Regions from separate parts of the Kribbella sp. NPDC049174 genome, predicted to be linked through region 3. Evidence: riboswitches for the same ligand, from Rfam matches in the RefSeq annotation. Region 3 holds a riboswitch; each other region holds the start of a gene.

What was found. A riboswitch is a leader RNA that binds a small molecule or an ion and turns the genes downstream of it on or off. The one in region 3 is predicted to bind thiamine pyrophosphate.
Region 1: another riboswitch for thiamine pyrophosphate. It lies ahead of thiS (sulfur carrier protein ThiS); the one in region 3 lies ahead of thiC (phosphomethylpyrimidine synthase ThiC).
Region 2: another riboswitch for thiamine pyrophosphate. It lies ahead of ACGFIF_RS40125 (purine-cytosine permease family protein); the one in region 3 lies ahead of thiC (phosphomethylpyrimidine synthase ThiC).

What each region holds. Positions count from the first base shown of each region.
Region 1 is NZ_JBICSZ010000015.1:96,851-102,684, forward strand. It holds gene ACGFIF_RS41565 (DUF6807 family protein) at 1-1,860, shown strand, start outside; gene ACGFIF_RS41570 (thiazole synthase) at 1,846-2,619, opposite strand; gene thiS (sulfur carrier protein ThiS) at 2,621-2,827, opposite strand; TPP riboswitch at 2,818-2,934, opposite strand; partial or broken gene ACGFIF_RS41580 (DUF5937 family protein) at 3,059-3,694, opposite strand; gene ACGFIF_RS41585 (MFS transporter) at 3,969-5,165, shown strand; gene ACGFIF_RS41590 (aldo/keto reductase) at 5,162-5,834, shown strand, end outside.
Region 2 is NZ_JBICSZ010000013.1:41,967-47,800, forward strand. It holds gene ACGFIF_RS40120 (class I SAM-dependent methyltransferase) at 1-667, opposite strand, end outside; gene ACGFIF_RS40125 (purine-cytosine permease family protein) at 694-2,022, opposite strand; TPP riboswitch at 2,018-2,130, opposite strand; gene ACGFIF_RS40130 (alpha/beta fold hydrolase) at 2,152-2,814, opposite strand; gene ACGFIF_RS40135 (hypothetical protein) at 2,811-3,659, opposite strand; gene ACGFIF_RS40140 (DUF3152 domain-containing protein) at 3,708-4,565, opposite strand; gene ACGFIF_RS40145 (MarR family winged helix-turn-helix transcriptional regulator) at 4,728-5,195, shown strand; gene ACGFIF_RS40150 (SDR family oxidoreductase) at 5,312-5,834, shown strand, end outside.
Region 3 is NZ_JBICSZ010000002.1:114,798-120,631, reverse strand. It holds gene ACGFIF_RS11055 (transposase) at 1-85, opposite strand, end outside; gene thiC (phosphomethylpyrimidine synthase ThiC) at 360-1,985, opposite strand; TPP riboswitch at 1,976-2,095, opposite strand; gene ACGFIF_RS11045 (lysophospholipid acyltransferase family protein) at 2,148-2,894, shown strand; gene ACGFIF_RS11040 (hypothetical protein) at 3,059-3,583, shown strand; gene ACGFIF_RS11035 (anion permease) at 3,618-4,616, opposite strand; gene ACGFIF_RS11030 (DUF47 domain-containing protein) at 4,619-5,251, opposite strand; gene ACGFIF_RS11025 (DUF202 domain-containing protein) at 5,391-5,699, opposite strand; gene ACGFIF_RS11020 (YidH family protein) at 5,696-5,834, opposite strand, start outside.

The DNA of each region.
Region 1 (5,834 bases), on a different contig from region 3:
GCGGAGGTGTCGCGGGCGACCGTGTCGCGGGTGATGAACGGCCGCCTCACCGTCGCGCCGGAGATCGCCGAACGCGTCCGGGCCGCCGCCGACCGGCTGAACTACCGGCCCAGCGACCTGGCCCGCAACCTGTCCCTCGGCCGGACGAACATGGTCGCGCTGGTGGTTCCGGACCTGGGCAACCCACTGTTCCAGCAGATCATGCGCGGTATCACCAACGCTTCGGCCGCGGCCGGCTACCGGGTCCTGGTCGCCGAAACCGACGAGGACCCGATGGCCGAGGCGGATATCGCGGTGGAGGCCCGGCGCCGGTGCGACGCGCTCATCATGGTCTCGCCGCGGCTGGCCGAGGACAGCCTGCTCGAGCTGCTGCCGGAGGTGAAGCCGGTCATCCTGGTCAATCGCCAGGGGCCGTCCGACGTCGCCACGGTCGGGGTCGATTTCGGCAGGGCGGTGCGGATCGTGGTCGACCATCTCGTCGGCCTCGGACATCGGCGGCTCGCCTACCTGGCCGGGCCGGTGGGGAGCGCGTCGAATACGGATCGCCTGCGCTCACTGGAGATCGCCGAGCGGGAGATCCCCGGGCTGGAGATCGTCCGGTTGGAGTGCGGTTCGTCGATCGAGGACGGGTACGCCGCGGTCGAGCGGGTGCTGGAGTCCCAGGTCACGGCCGTCGTCGCGTTCAACGATCTGGTCGCCTTCGGTCTGCTGGCGAGGCTCAACGAGGTCGGCGTCGCCGTACCGGCTGATCTGTCGGTGGCCGGGATGGACGACATCGGGTTGTCGCGGTTCGCCGTTCCGTCGCTGACGACGGTGCGGGTTCCGCAGCAGGGGTTGGGTGAGTTGGCCTGGCAGGTCTTGTACGCGCAGATCGCGGGGTCGGAGGGCGAGGTGGACGGCGTACCGGATCTGCGGCTGGCATTGCGGGCGAGTACCGGTCCGGTGCCGCAGGCGACCCGGTTGCAAGGGGATGCGCCGCGCGGGCGGTTGGGGCCGATCCGCTGGCAGCAGCAGGGGGACATCTTCGTGCTGGGTTCCTCGTCGGGGCTGCTGGCGCACTACGAGTTCGGCCGTCGGATGCCGCAGGTGCATTCACCGCGGCCTTATCTGCATCCTGTTCGAACCCTCGGCGGCAACCCGTTGACCGAGGTGAGCCCGGTCGATCACCGGCATCACTACGGCGTCTCACTGGCCGTTGCCGGAGTCAACGGAACGTCACACTGGGGTGGCCGCACGTTCCTCCCCGGCCGCGGTCCGACCTTGCTGACGAACCACGGCCAGCAGCGCAGCCGCGGTGTCACCGTCGACGACGGTCCGGGTAACTCGCTGACCGACGAGATCACCTGGTACGACGAACAGGGCCGGCCGCAACTGGTCGAACGCCGACGACTCAGCGGCGCACTGGCCGAAGGCGGCTGGCGACTCGACTGGAACAGCGTCCTCACCGCCCGCTACGGCCCGATCCGCATCGACAGCCCGGCCACCGCGGGACGGCCCGGCGCCGGGTACGGCGGCATCTTCTGGCGACTGCCGTCCGCGGAAACCACTGTGGTGCTGAGCGAAGCCGGCGAAGGCACTGACGCCGCCTACGGCTCCCTGAGCCCCTGGCTGGCCTTCGTCCAGCAACGCGGCGACACCGTCACCACCTTGCTACTCGTGCAGTCCGACGGTGTGCGCCCGTGGTTCCTCCGCTCCACCGACTACGTAGGCGCCGGCCCAGCCCTGGCCTGGCAAAGCGCCTTGGCGCTACAGCCCGACCAGGACCTCTCCTTGTCCCTGACCGCCTTACTGCTCGACCGCTCCATCGACCTCACCGAGGCCCCGGACCTGGCTGGGAGGGTCCTCTCAGAAGGTCGGTAGGCCTGTCACCGGGGACGAGGCGAGGGCTGAGTGCCAGCGGCGGGGGACCCGGCCGGCCAGGCGGGCGGCACGGCCGGCGTTGACGGCATCGCGCATCGCGGCGGCCATCAGGGCGGGCTTTTCGGCTCGGGTGACCGGGGTGGCGAGCATGACGGCGTCGCAGCCGAGCTCCATGGCCAGCGCGGCGTCACTCGCCGTACCGATGCCGGCGTCGACGATCACCGGGACGTTCGCGGCCTCGGCGATGAGCGCGAGGTTGTGTGGATTGCGGATGCCGAGGGCGGACCCGATCGGCGCGGCCAACGGCATCACCGCGGCGCATCCGGCCTGCTCGAGTCGACGCGCCAGGATCGGATCGTCGTTGGTGTAGGGCAGCACGGTGAATCCGTCCGCGATCAACGCGTCCACGGCATCCAGCAACTCGACCGGATCCGGCATCAGCAGGTGATCGTCGGCCACAACCTCGACCTTGATCAGGTCCGTCTCCAGCGCCTCGCGGGCGAGCTTCGCGGTGAGCACAGCCTCCGCCGCCGTGTGGCAACCGGCGGTGTTGGGCAGTACTTCGATGCCGTGCTTCTTCAGTACGTCGAGGATCGAGCCCTCGTGGCCGGTGCCGAGCCGGCGCATCGCGACCGTGGTGAGTTGGGTGCCAGAGGCAATCAATGCCTCCTCCATCACCTCGAGGTTCGCGGCACCACCCGTGCCCATGATCAGCCGGGAGGTGTAGGTCCGGCCGCCGAGCTCCAGTGGATCGTCCATGTCAGCCTCCCTGGACCGCGCTGACGATCTCGACCCGATCGCCGTCGGTGAGTATGGTGGCGGCCCACTCGTCCCGGGTGAGCACGGTCTGGTTGACCGCGACCGCGATCCCGGTCTGCCGGTCGGAGTACTCCCGGACCAGATCGGCCACAGATCGATCCGGTGGAACGGTCGTGGCCGTGCCGTTGACCCATACGTCGTAGTTCATCGCTTCCTCCCTACGCCGGAATTACCCGATTCAGGTTCAGCGGTCGGCGACGCCCTCGTCAGTCGCCCTCTCAGCCCACTCCGGTGTGAGCTCCCGCGGCACTTTCGACCCTAACAGATCGGTGCCGGTGAGCAGCGCGGCGAGTTCCGTCGGCCGGTACAGCACCTGCTTTCCGGTGCGTTGCGGCTCGACCAGTCCGGTACGCCGGAGCAGTTGGAGGTGCTGGCTCACGGCGGACGGGGTGACCTTCAGCTCCGCGGCGATGTCGCTCGTCGTCCGGGGATGGGTGAGCAGCGCCAGGATGCGGGCACGCGCCGTACCGACGAGCCGGCCGAGATCCCGCCGCGACGGTGGTTCGGCGACGGTCCAGAGGTGTCCCTGACCACGCGGTGGATAGCCGAGCAACGGCTCCGCGCCGATGTCGAACGGAATGACCGCGTGCGGCCCGAAGAGGGTCGGCTGCAGGACCAGTCCGCGGCCGTCGATCCGCTCGGTTCGGCTCGGATTGGCGACCCGATCGATGCGTAGCAGCCCGTCGGCGTAACTGATCGCGGGCCCGAGCTCGTTGAGCATCACGCCGGTGCCGTGCTGGGTGATCACATGGCCGCGGAAGCTGATGTCGGCGGACAGGACCGTACGCATCCGCGGCCAGTACGGCGCCATCACCGTCTGCCAGTACTCGCGCAGGGCCTCGACCACTCTGGAGACGCCGTCGGAACCGGCCAGCTCGCCGGGCAGTTCCCGGTTCACCGCGACAAGCTGCCGGTCGAAGGTGGCCCGGTCCACCGCCGCGATGATATCGAGCTCGTCCTGGATCTGGGTCAGCGGCGAGGTGGGACGCGGCGTGAGGAAGTCCGGGCTGCCCATCGTGTCGTTGACCAGCAGGCGCAGCACGCTCCAGTCCAGCGCCGGGAGCAGCGGCTGAACCGCGCGGACCCACGGCAGCTGGAAGGGGAAGCGGCCGGGGTCCTGCAGCGCCCGCAGCGACAGCACGGTCTCGGCGGCCGGCGAGATCGCGAACCGGACGTCCTCGAGATCTCGCGAAGTCAGCTCATAGGTGAGCACAGCCGTCACCTCCGTCGATGTAGCCGGATCCTAAATCGTTCCCGGCCGGACAGAACGCCGGGGGACAGTCGAGCCCATGCTCACCGAGGCTCCCCCCGACGCACGACCACAGACAGCGCTGCTCGGCGTACTGGCAGTGTGCTCCGCCGTCGGTGTCGGCATGGTCTACTTCCCGCAGGCGCTGCTGCCGTACGTGGCCGCGTCGCTGCAGGTGCCGCCCGCGGATGCGGCCCTGGTTGTGACCGCGCCGCAAGCTGGGTACGCCGCCGGCATCCTGGCCGTCGTACCGCTCGGTGATACCGGGGCGCAGCGCCGCCTGCTCACCATCCTCTTCGGCAGCGTCTCGGTCTTCGCCTTCACCGCGGCCGTCGCACCGTCGTTGCCGGTCCTCGTGCTGGCCTCGTTCCTGATGGGCTGCGCGACCGTGGCCTCCCCGGTGATCGGACCGTACGTCGCGGGCATGACCGGATCCCGACGGCTGGGCAGCGTGAACAGCGTCCTGCTCAGCGTCGGCATCCCCGGGATGATCGCCTCGCGCGCGGTGGCCGGCTATCTCGGCGAGGAGTACTCCTGGCGGTACGCGTACTTCGGTGCGGCCGCCCTCGCAGTGGTGTGCGCGGTGGTCGCGTGGACGCGGCTGCCGGTGCCGGAGAGCGTCGAGCCGGTGGACTTTCCGGGGTACTTACGGCGACCGCTCGATCAGTTGCGGCTGCGTCCCGGGCTGCGCCGATCGGCGTTCTACCAGGCCTGCTCGTTCGCGGGGTTCACCGGGACCTGGGCGACGTTGGTCCTGGTCCTGCGGGACGAGTTCGGTCTCGGCGCCGGTGCGCTTGGGTGGGTGAGTCTGGTGGCGATCGCCACGATGGCCCTGGTTCCGGTGACCGGTCGGTTGGTCGATCGCCGAAGCCCGGACGTGGTCACATCGTGGATCCTGGCCGGCACCTGCGCGGCCGCCGTACTCATGCTGGGTGCGCTTCTGGGTGGACCGCTCGGGCTCGGCCTTCTGGTCGCCGGGGTGCTGGTGCTCGATGTGTCGATGCAGTCGGGCATGGTCGCCAACGTCACCAGGATGTACCGTCTCGCGCCACGCTCCCGGAGCGCGATGAACACCGCTTACATGGTGTGCGCGTACGCGGCCGGCAGTCTCGGGTCGTGGGCCGCCGTACGGCTGTATGAGGCTTTGGGATGGTGGGCCGTACCGTCGTTCGTGGCTGCGCTCGCCGGCGCCGCCGCGTTGGCCCACACCCGTCGGACAAAGGAGAACGAGCAGTGAGAATCCCTGAACTCGGCTTCGGCGGCGGTCCGCTCGGTGGTCTGTTCGAGCCGCTGGACGATGCCACCGCGGCCGCGGCACTGGCGGCCGGCTGGGACGGCTGGATCCGGTACTACGACACGTCGCCGCACTACGGGATCGGTCATTCCGAGCGACGCATCGGCGAGCTGCTGCGGGACAAGCCACGGGACGAGTTCGTCCTGTCGACGAAGGTGGGCCGCTTGCTGGTGCCCCAGGATCCGCAGGGCCGCATGGACGAGGCCTTCCAGGTGCCGGCCACGCACCGCCGGGTGTGGGACTTCTCCCGCGACGGCGTACGACGCAGCGTCGAGGACTCCCTGGAGCGGATGGGCCTCGACCGGATCGACATCCTCTACCTGCACGACGCCGAGCAACACTTCGACGAAGCACTACGCCTCGGCTACCCGGCCCTGGCCGAACTCCGTGCCGAGGGCGTGGTCGAAGCAATCGGTGCCGGCATGTACGACGTCGACCAGCTGACCACCCTGGTCCGCGAAACCGACGTCGATGTGGTCATGCTCGCCGGCGGTTACACGCTCCTTCAGCAGCCTGCCCTGGACACGTTCCTCCCCGCGTGCGTGGAGCGTGATGTCTCAGTGGTGGCCGCCGGCGTCTTCAACTCCGGCATCCTCGCTACCTCCCGCCCCG
Region 2 (5,834 bases), on a different contig from region 3:
GTGCGTGGATCTCCAGGATGAGGCGACGGCGGCCGCCCCACTCGCGCTTGTAGACCTTGTAGTCCTCGATGCCGGCGGCCGCGCAGAGCCGGCCGTAGCTGATCTCGTCGTGGATGAAGTGCACGCTGCTGGTGCCGAACTGCTCAGTCGTGACGATCCGGTGCTCCGGCCCCTGGCGCATGCCGTTGGCGATCTCGGCCGCCGTCGCCGGGCCCCAGACCGGGCCCTCGATGATCGCCACGCCGCCCGGCTTCAGCACCCGGGAGATCTCGCAGATCGTGGAGATCTGCTCGTCCTCGGCGAACAGTTCGTGGAACGCGGTCCACAGGCAGATCACCGCGTCGAACGAGTCCCACTTGTACGGCAGGTCGGTCATCGAGCCGATCGCCCAGTCGATCGACAGCTCCTCCTCGTCCGCCTTCGCCTTACCGGCCTCGATCAGGTTCGGCGAGATGTCCAGCGCGCGCACGACCTTCCCGGCCCGGCGCAGCGGCAGCGCCACCCGGCCGTACCCGCAGCAGAGGTCGAGCACCGACTCACGGCCGCCCAGGAGCTCCTCGACGGCCTTCACGATCGCCGCGTCCCGCTCGGGCGTGGTACGCGCGGCCAGCCCATCGGCCCCGAGTTCCGCGTACTCGGCCCGGCTGCGCAGTGCGGAGTTCAGCATTGCGCAAGTATCCCGGTTACTCCGGGTCAGTTGTCCAGCGGTCGGCGACCGATCCGGCCGAGGATTATCGCGGCCAGCATCGAGACGATGATGGACGTGTACGTCGCGCCGAGCCAGCCGGGGACGGGCTGGTGGCCGAAGATGCGCTGCTGGAGGTCGAGCCAGAACGGGGACCAGCCCGACACCGTGCCCGGGTTGACCAGCTGGTAGGCGACGAAACCGATCAGCCAGGCGACGGCCGGTTGCCAGCGGAAGCGCGCCGTACCGGAGACGTCCCAGTTCATCTTGCTGACCACGAAGAAGTCGGCGATCGCGACCGCGAACAGCGGGACGAAGACCGAGCCGATCAGGTAGAGGAACTGGGTGTAGTTGCCCAGGTCAACCACCAGCGCGAGACCGGTGGCGATCACGCCGATGGCGATCGAGATCCAGCGCCGGTCGACATGACCGATCAGGTTGTGCGCGGCCATCGTGGTCGAGTACACGTTCGCGTACGCCTCGTCGACCTCGTCCACCAGCAGCACGAACAGTGCGATCGCGCCGGCCGGCAACGTGACGAGTGCGGTGATCACGTCCGTGCTGTTGGTCTGCAGCGTCGCGACCGCGAACACACCGAGTGCGTAGTACGCGATCGCCGCGATGCCGTAGCCGAGGGCCGATCCGGCGAAGGCGGCCTTGTTGGTGCGCGAGTGCCGGGTGTAGTCGGCGGCCAGCGGCGCGAACGACACGACGCCCGCGGCGGCCAGGTCGACGGCCGGCCAGAAGCCGAAGACGCTGTCCTGCGGCAGGTCCTGCACCGGCTTGCTGAGCACCTGCACGAACAGATAGACCGACGCGATCAGCACCAGCCAGACCATGAACTTCCGCAGCAGTTTCACACTGCCGAGCGGCCGGACCGCCATCGCCGTCGCGAGCACACCGGCCAGTACGACGAACAGCCAGCGCCACCGCTCACTCGTCACCGCGACCGCGGCCGAGGAGATGACGATGATCTCCATCGTCGCCCAGCCGACGTTCTGCGCGATGTTCAGGACCGTCGGCGCCATCGAGCCGCGCCGGCCGAACAGTCCGCGCAGACACGCCATCGCCGGCGCTCCGGTGTGCGAACCGAACACGGCCGCGCCGCCGAGCACCAGCGCACCGATCCCGCAGCCGACCACGACCGCGAGCAGGCCTTGTGCCAGCGAACCCGTGTACGCCGCGACCAGCGCACCGGTGACCGGGCCGAACAGTGAGATACCGAGGTTCCCCCAGAGGGTGAACTGGTCGAGGAAGCCGAGAGTGCGCGGCGCATCCGTGGTGAGGACGAGCGGCGCCTCGGTGTGGTCGGCAGGACGAACAGCGGTATTGGTCATGGTTGGACCCGCTCCCTACGCCGGCATTACCCGGTCAGGTTCAGGCGGTCGGCGACCCGGCGTCGCCCTCTCAGCCCGCGCGTGGTGCGAGCTCCCGCAGAGGTTTGTTACTGCGTCAACGATAGCGCTTCAGGCCGGACCCGGCGCAGCCACTGCCCGCTGGATGAGCGCGGCGACCTCGGGACCGTTGGTCAGCACCGGCATATGGGAGCCGGTCGCTAGGGTCCGCGCCTCACCGTGAGTGAGCTCGGCCAGCCGGTCCATCCATTCGGCCGGCGACAGGTGGTCGTGCCGGCAACGCACGATCACCACCGGCGCCCGCACCCGGCTGATGATCCCAGCCAGATCGTGGTGTCTGGCCGCTTCCGCCGCCCGGGCGATCGTGGAGAACGTGGTCCGCGCGTATTGCGGGGCGAGGGCCGGGATCAGACGCGGGGACTCCGGGACGGCCGAGCCCACCCAGCGGGCCGCGAGGTCCAGCCAGCTCGACGCGCGGACATCTCCGGTCGGGGCGATGAGGACGAGCGCGTGGACGAGTTCGGGGTAGGCGACCGCGGTCTCCACGACGATCTGGCAGCCGGCCGAGTGCCCGACCAGGACCGACCGCTCCCGGATCTTGTCCGCGACCGCCGTACCCAGAGCTTGTGGACGGAGGTCGTCGCCGGGCTCGGCGGGTTCGCCGTACCCGGGCAACGTGACGATCCGGTACGGCGTGGTGAGGTGTTCGACCGTGGGCGCGTACGAGCGCGGCCCGAGGCCGAGGCCCGGGACCAGGACGATCGGAATGCTCACTCCCAGGGCGCGCGGGCCGGCGCGGCCTGGACGACCGGGTTGCCGACGGGCGGCTTCAGCTCGCGGTACCCGAGGAAGAAGCCGACGGAGAGGATCAGCAGGCCGATCCCGCCCCAGCCGTACGCCGTGGGCAGTCGATCGATCGAGTCGTCGATGGCGCCCATGCCGGTCGACAGGACCATCACCGCCCAGATCACGATCGGCACCAACGCCACCCCGACCAGCAACAGGCCGCCGACCTCGATCGGGTCGAGCTCACGCCCGACCTTGCGACGGGCCAGTACGTCGCGCGCCCACATCGCGATCGCGGCCGCACCGACCAGGAGCAGCAGCAACTGGCCGATCGTGTCGATGACATCCGTGCGGAGCGGGTGGTTCAGCGCCGAACCGGGTGCCTGGGAGATCTCGCGCAGGGCGACCCGCTGGACCGAGAGCACCAGCAGGCCGTAGACGGCGGCGATGATCGCGGCGATCAGTACGACGCGGGCCGCGCGGGGGTCACGCGGTGCGACGGGTTGTTCCCGACCGTACTGCGGGAGCTCGTGTTGCTGCGGGTGAGCGGCGGTGCCGTACGGGGCGCCGGGACGGTAGTTGGGCGGCTGGGTGTACGCGCCGGGTGGTCCTTGAGGTGGTCCGTGCGGCGGGGCTTGAGGTGGCGCGCCGTACTGGCCCGGTGGGGTGCCGTAGGGCTGGGGCTGGGCGTAGCCGCCCGGATGGGGCTGGCCGTGCGGCGTGGAGCCGTAGGAGCTGCCGCCGTACGGAGCAGGCGGGGCGTAGTGCTGCTCCTCGGTCGGCTGCTCCGGTTGCTCGTCGCGGCCGTACGTCGGGAAATCCTGTGACGACATCGCTGCTCCCTCCCCTCGGACTCAGCTTCTCACGAACGAGGGCTTCGCTCAGGTCGCCTTGATCGTCGGCCAGGCGTTCGGGAGGCAGCCGCCGAGGCCCTTGGTCTGCTGCATCATCACCGGCGCGGGGGTCTTCGCCTTGGTGCAGGTGGAGTGGCCGTGGCCGAGTGCGTGCCCGACCTCGTGGTTGACCAGGTAGCTGCGGTAGAGGGCGACGTTCCCCGAGTACGCCGGGACCGCGTACATCCAGCGCTTCGCGTTCAGCACGACGCGGTCCTCGACCCGGCAGGAGACCTCACCGCCGGTGTCGAGCGGCAGGCACAGCTTGTCGGTCAGCGTCGGCGTGGCCAGGATGATGCGCAGGTCGGCGTCGACCTTGTCGGTCCGCTCGAAGTTGACCGGGTGGATCGCCTGCCAGCCGCGCGCGTCGGTCAGTGTCTTGTGAATGGCCGCCGCGACCGCGTCGCCGTTGACCGACAGGCCCTGCTCGATCTCGACCCGGTAGGTCAGCTTGTCGCGGATGCCGGTGGCCTTGTTGAGCCCCGGGACGACGGCGAGCTTGCCGGTGGAGACCGAGTAGTTCGGCTTCGAGCCCTTCGGCGGCCGGGTCAGCGTCGGTGCCGGGCGCAACGGCGTGGTGAACTTCTGCGTCGGCGTCGCCACCGGCTTCGGTGTCGGCGTCGTGAACGGCGCCTCGGTCGCCGACGCGGCAACCCCGGCCACCACTTCGGCCGCCAGACTCCGCCGGTTGGTCGCGTCCGGATGCGCCACCATCACTGTCCCCAGCACCGCCAGCGCGGTCACCGAGAACCACTGCACCTTGTGCGACTTCTTCCGGCTGTGCCGCCCACCGCGTCGCTTCTGGGCAGCCGCATCCGCGCGCTGGCCAGTCCGCCCGGTGGTCATGACGATTCACCCTACCCACCCAGTCCTCCCTCCCGAAAGCCACCTTCATGCCCTCCCGCACAAACGATCCCAAGGCGCCGGCAGGTGCGGGCCGGCTGATCCACGCCGCCCGGGATGATTCGTGTCACGAACTGTTGGTGGCGCCGCTGGTATCTTGGCCGGGTGGCGAAGAATGATGACGGGCGTATCGGCGTGGTGGCTGGGCTTGTCCGGTCGGCATTCTTGGTGAATGCGGTGTATGCCGAGGCGAGTCGCGAGCGTGGCCTGACCCCGCAGCAGGGGCAACTGCTCTGCGTACTGATGGCACAGCCGTACGGAATGGGCGAACTGGGCGCGATGCTCGGGCTGGCGAAGTCGAGCATGACCGGACTCGTCGACCGGACCGTGCGCAACGGCCTGGTCCGGCGCGAGCCGGATCCGCGGGACACCAGGGCCGTCCGGGTCGCGCTCACCCCGCGCGGAGAGGACGTCGCGGAAGAGTTCTACGCCGAGACGTGCCGGCGGATCGACCGCCTGCCGGACGGTCTCAGTGCGGCGGAGCGTGAGACGCTCGCCGGCCTGCTGGGCCGCGTCGTCGTGGACAACGAGGTCCCGGTGGTGTTCATGGAACTGGACGAACGTCAAGCCTGATATCGGGATCTTCACCCGAAGGGTTGCGGTTCGTACTACGAACTAATATGGTTCGTAGTACGAACGAAAATTGCTGCGGTCGTCGCCTGCCACGCACACTCCGGGAGGAACTCGTCATGTCCGACCTCATCGCCGTCACCGGCGCGACCGGCACGCTCGGTACCTTGGTGATCGATCAGTTGCTCGCCCGGGTTCCGGCCGAGCGCGTCGTGGCGATCGCCAGAGATCCCGCCAAGGCGGCCGCGCTGGCGGAGAAGTCCGTACAGGTCCGGATCGCCGACCACGACGACCGCGAGGCAGTAGACGCCGCGCTCGTGGGGATCGACATCGCGCTGCTGATCTCCGGCAACGAGTTCGGCAAGCGGATGATCCAGCACGAGAACGTGATCCGCGCCGCATCACAAGCCGGCGTCTCGCGGCTCGTCTACACCAGTGCGCCGCACGCGGACACCAGTCCGACGTTCATCGTCACCGAGCACAAGGCCACCGAGCAGCTGATCCGTGAGTCCGGCCTGACCTACACGATGCTGCGAATGAACTCGTACCACGAGAACTACGTGCCGTACCTGACGTCGGCACCCACGACAGGGGTGCTGATCGGCAGCGTCCACGACGGCCGGGTCGCCAGCGCCGATCACC
Region 3 (5,834 bases):
CCGTCCGCTCGAACTTCCGGAGCAACCCGGTCCGCCGCGGCCGTCGGTTCAGGGTGTTCAGTAGCTCGGGTACGAGATCGGTCATGCTTCGGCTGCCCCGTTGATCTACCGTGAGAACGAAGACCACCGCCCTGCACCTCCTTCCCAACGCATTAAGGCTACAGTCTTATTCACGTAGAGTGAAGGAAAAAACCTGAATCGGTTCACCCGATCACTCTCAGTGATCGCCCCGCAGGCCCGCCGATCTCCTCATTCTCCGCTCAGTCCCGGGCCCTCGGCATCTCGACTCGCCCCGCGACTTCACTGCGCGTCAGCACGGTTCGGGCCCGGAGTACGGCGTACTCCGGGTCCGAAGCGACTCAGTCGGCCAGCGGCAGGTACAGCTTCTTGTCGTGCGCCTTGAAGGTGTCGGACATCTCCGCGAAACCGGCCTCGATGGCCTCGGTCGAGGTCAGGCCCTTCTCCTCGGCGTAGGCGCGGATGTCGGCAGTGATCCGCATCGAGCAGAACTTCGGACCGCACATCGAGCAGAAGTGGGCGGTCTTGGCCGGCTCGGCCGGCAGCGTCTGGTCATGGAAGGACCGTGCGGTGTCCGGGTCCAGCGAGAGGTTGAACTGGTCCTCCCAGCGGAACTCGAACCTTGCCTTGGACAACGTGTCGTCCCAGTCCTGCGCCCCGGGGTGTCCCTTGGCCAGATCGGCCGCGTGGGCAGCGATCTTGTAGGTGATCACACCGGTCTTCACGTCGTCGCGGTCCGGCAGACCGAGGTGTTCCTTGGGCGTGACATAGCAGAGCATCGCCGTACCCAGCCAGCCGATCTGGGCCGCGCCGATCGCGCTGGTGATGTGGTCGTAGGCCGGCGCCACATCAGTTGCCAACGGCCCCAAGGTGTAGAACGGCGCCTCACCGCACAGCTCCTCCTCGAGCCGGACGTTCTCGGCGATCTTGTGCATCGGCACGTGTCCCGGCCCCTCGATCATCACCTGGACGTCGTGCTCCCAGGCGATCCTGGTCAGCTCACCGAGGGTCCGCAGCTCGGCGAACTGCGCAGCGTCGTTGGCGTCCGCGATACATCCCGGCCGGAGCCCGTCGCCCAGCGAGAACGTCACGTCGTACGACCGCAGGATCTCGCAGAGCTCGGCGAAATGCGTGTAGAGGAAGGACTCCTGGTGATGTGCCAGGCACCACGCGGCCATGATCGAACCGCCGCGCGACACGATCCCGGTGATCCGTTGCGCGGTCAGCGGGACGTACCGCAGCAGTACGCCGGCGTGCACGGTCATGTAGTCCACGCCCTGCTCGCACTGCTCGATCACCGTGTCGCCGTAGACCTCCCACGACAGCGCGGCCGGATCGCCCTTCACCTTCTCCAGTGCCTGATACAGCGGCACCGTCCCGATCGGCACCGGTGAGTTCCGCAGGATCCACTCGCGGGTCTCGTGGATGTTCTTGCCGGTGGACAGGTCCATCACCGTGTCCGCGCCCCACCGGGTCGCCCAGACCAGCTTCTCGACCTCTTCCTCGACCGAGCTGGTGACGGCCGAGTTGCCGATGTTCGCGTTCACCTTCACCAGGAACTTCTTCCCGATGATCATCGGCTCGGACTCGGGGTGCCGCCGGTTCGCCGGGATCACCGCCCGGCCGCGGGCCACCTCGGCCCGGACGAACTCCGGGTCGACGCCCTCGCGGACGGCGACGTACCTCATCTCCTCGGTGATGGTCCCGGCTCGCGCGTGCGCGAGCTGGGTCGACGGCTCGCGACCGGCGATCCAGTCCCGCCGCAGCGCCGGCAGACCAGCCTGGACGTCGATGGTCGCGGACGCGTCGGTGTACGGACCGGAGGTGTCGTACAGGTCGAAGTGCTCGCCGTTGGTGAGGTGGACCCGGCGGGCCGGGACACCCAGCTCACCGCGATAGATCTTCTCCGAGCCCGAGATCGGGCCGGTGGTGACAGACGGACGGACAGAATTGCCGATGGTTGTCACAATGCTGCTCCCTACGCCGGAATTACCCGGACAGGTTCGGCGGTCGGCGGCGCCGGTTCACCCAGCCGCCCTCTCAGCCCGCTACGGTGCGAGCTCCCGCGATCTCCAATTGTCAACGGTCACCTTAACCTGCCGTCTTGACCGGCCCGGTAGCGTCGGGGGATGCGAGACCTCGTATACCCGCCGGTGATCGGCTTCGCGAAGACGGCGTTCAAGGTGCTGGACCTGAAGTTCCAGCTGACCGGGACGGAGAACGTGCCACGGGCCGGCGGCGCGGTGATCGCGTTGAACCACATCTCGTACGTCGACTTCGTCCTCGGCGGGTTCGGCGCGGTCCCGAGCAAACGGCTGGTCCGGTTCATGGCCAAGGAGGTCTTGTTCCGCAACCGGTACTCGGGTCCGCTGATGCGCGGTATGCACCACATCCCGGTGGACCGTGCGGCCGGTACGGCGTCGTACCGGCAGGCGCTGCAGTACCTGAACGCGGGTGAGGTCGTCGGCGTCTTCCCGGAGGCGACGATCAGCCGGTCGTTCGAGTTGAAGGAGTTCAAGTCCGGCACGGTCCGGATGGCCGCGGCGGCCGGCGTACCGGTGATCCCGCTGATCCTGTGGGGGACGCAGCGGATGCTGACCAAGGACCATCCGCGCGACTTCTCCCGGCACCGCACGATCGCGATCACGGTCGGCGAGCCGATCACCGTCACCCGGGGCGACGACGCGGTCGAGGCGACCGCACATCTGCGCTCGACGATGGCCGGCATGCTCGACCGCACCATCCGCGCCTACCCCGAGCAGCCGGCCGGCGCCTGGTGGCTGCCTGCCTCGTACGGCGGCAGCGCCCCGACCCCCGCCGAAGCCGAGCGGCTGGACCAGGAGGAGCTGGCCCGCCGGGCGGACCGGAAGAAGTAGACGTTTGCCTCAGCAGTAGTCGGCAATCGGACAACACCTTGACCCCGGATCGGCACGAGGGTACGAAGAACCTCTGTTGACAGTGCAGGAACCTGGGGGGTCCCTGTGTTCCCGGCCGCGCGGTGGCGTGCGCGGCCGTCGTACTCAGGTGGGCGGGGGAAGTTGTGTTGGAATCACCCGAAGAGCTGCATCTCTTCGAGCCGGGGACGCTGACCGTGGCGCCACACGTCGCGGAGGAGGTCCCCGACGTCGGCCTGTACTTCCTCGACTGGGCGGTCCAGGGCCTGAACGCGGCCCAGGCCCGAGAGGTCGAGGCCGCGATCAACGGCCGGCGCTGCCAGAACGGCTGGTTCCCGCTGGAGAGCCTGGACAACATCGGCAGCCGCGGGTTCTGGCGCGGGCCGCTGACGTACCTGGCCCGGATGACCGCGGACGACGGCTCGATCATGCAGGACTGGGCGTCCAGCCGGCTGGACGGCGAGAAGCGCCGCCGGATCGAGGCGACCGCGAACCACCTGCTCTTCCAGCAGGGCCACGCGGCGGCGGCGACCTGGGTGATGGCCGTCCGGCCGCAGGCCTACCTGAACCTGCCCGAGCTCGGCGACCGCCTGGCCGCCACCTGGGAGCTCAACCTCGGCTCGATCCGCCCCAAGGACGTGGCCAAGGCAGTACGCCGCTGGAACCGCTGAGACACCGGTCAGGTGTGCCTCTGGTACGGCGGGCTCACTCCAGGATCAGGTGGGCCAGACCGTAGCAGAGGGCGGCGACCAGACCGGCGGCCGGGATGGTCAGGATCCAGGCCGCGACGATACCCCTGGCAACACCCCAGCGGACCGCGGACAGCCGCTTGGTCGCGCCGGCACCCATCACCGCCGAGGTGATCGTGTGGGTTGTCGAGACCGGCGCGTGCAGACCGATCGCCATCACGTACAGGACGGTCGCGGCGACCGACTCGGAGGCGAAGCCGCGAGCCGGGTCCAGGTGGATGATCCGGCGACCGAGGGTGCGCATGATCCGCCAGCCCCCGGAGTAGGTGCCGAGCGAGATCGCGGTCGCGGCAGCGACCTTCACCCAGGTCGGGATGCCGTCGTCCGGCTGCACGTATCCGGTGGTGACCAGGGCCAGGAAGATCACGCCCATCGTCTTCTGCGCGTCCTGCAGGCCGTGGCCGAGCGCCATCGCGGCGGCCGACACCACCTGAGACAACCGGAAGCCGCGGGTGACCTTGCCGGGGTTGCTGCGCCGGAAGATCCACAGGATCGCCGTCATCAGGATGAACGCCCCGAAAAAGCCGATCGCGGGCGACAGCACCATCGGGATGACGACCTTGTCGGCGATGCCGGACCACAGCACCACGCTCGACGAGGCGATCCCGGCTCCGACCAGGCCGCCGATCAGCGCGTGCGACGAGGAACTGGGCAGGCCGAAGTACCAGGTGATCATGTTCCAGGTGATGGCGCCGACCAGGGCGGCGACCACGACGACCAGCCCGTGCTCGCCGGACGGAATACTGATGATGCCCTTGCCGACGGTCTCGGCCACCTCGGTACCGAGGAACGCGCCGAGGAAGTTCATCACCGCGGCCATCGCCAGCGCGACCCGTGGCGTCAACGCCCGGGTGGAGACCGAGGTCGCGATCGCGTTCGCCGCGTCGTGGAAGCCGTTGGTGTAGTCGAACGTCAAGGCGATGACGATGACCGCGACGACGAGCGCGAATTCCACGCTCAGCTCTCCTTGACGGCGATCTGCTCGACCGTGTTGGCGACGTGCTCGAAGGCGTCGATCGCGGCCTCCAGCAGGTCGACCACGGTCTTGAACTTCATCACCGTCAGCGCGTCGAACTCGCCGCTGAACAGCTTGGCGATGATGCGGCGATGAACCGCGTCACCGGTGTTCTCCAGCCGGTTGATCTCGATCCAGTACTCGGCCAGGTCCTTCATGGTCCGCAGCCGGGGCATCGTCTCCGCGGTCAGCTGGGCGGCCCGCTGGAGCACCTCGATCTGCTCGGCGATCTCCTCCGGCAGCTTCTCCAGGCCGAACAGGTGGACGGCGTCGACGGCCTCCTCCATGAAGTCCATCACGTCGTCCAGATCGGAGGCCAGCCGATAGATGTCCTCGCGGTCGAACGGGGTGACGAAGGTCGAGTTGACCCGGCGGATGATCGAGTGGGTGGTCTCGTCCGCCGCGTGCTCGGCATCCTTCATCTCGGCGGCGATCTGGTGACTGGACGACAGCCCGGTTCCCGCCGTACTGCCGAGCAACTCGGCCAGGATCCGGGATCCGTCCACGAGGTGGTTGGCAGACTCGGTGAAAAGGTCGTAGAACGTCGGGTCGTTCGGACGCAGACGTAACGGCACTTCAAGCTCCGGATGAACGAGGGACAAACCGTGAACATGCTAGGGGGAACGGACCGTTGACGCGGCATCCGCCCAGTCAACGTACCGCGTCGCGATGAACTCCCCCGCCTGGACACGACCGGTGAGTAACCATTCGGTTTCACCGCGTGAGCACGGCGTACAGGTCGAACAGCCCGACGACCAGGACCAGACCGGCCGCCGCGCGCAGCAGGCGTTGGTGGCCGAGGGCATGGACCGGAGCACCCTTGGTACGGCGATATACCGCGCTGACCGCGGCCCAGCAGGCCAGCGACAGGACCAGTACGACGATGCCGAGGCCGGTGCGGACGTCCGACGTGCCGTGGCCGGAAGCAAGCAGGAGGATGCTGTTGGCGATCAGGCCGAGCGCCGTACGACGCCAGGCGAGGAGTGTCCGTTCGGGCTGCAGACCGGGGTCGGGTGTGCTCATCGCCAGATCGAGAACAGCAGGCCGATCAGGCCGACCACACCGATCGTTGCTGCCAGCATCAAGGGCAGCCGGGTCACCGGGAGGCTACCGCCGGTGCGCATCGCGGTGAAGTTCTGCTGCCAGCGGCGGAAGGCA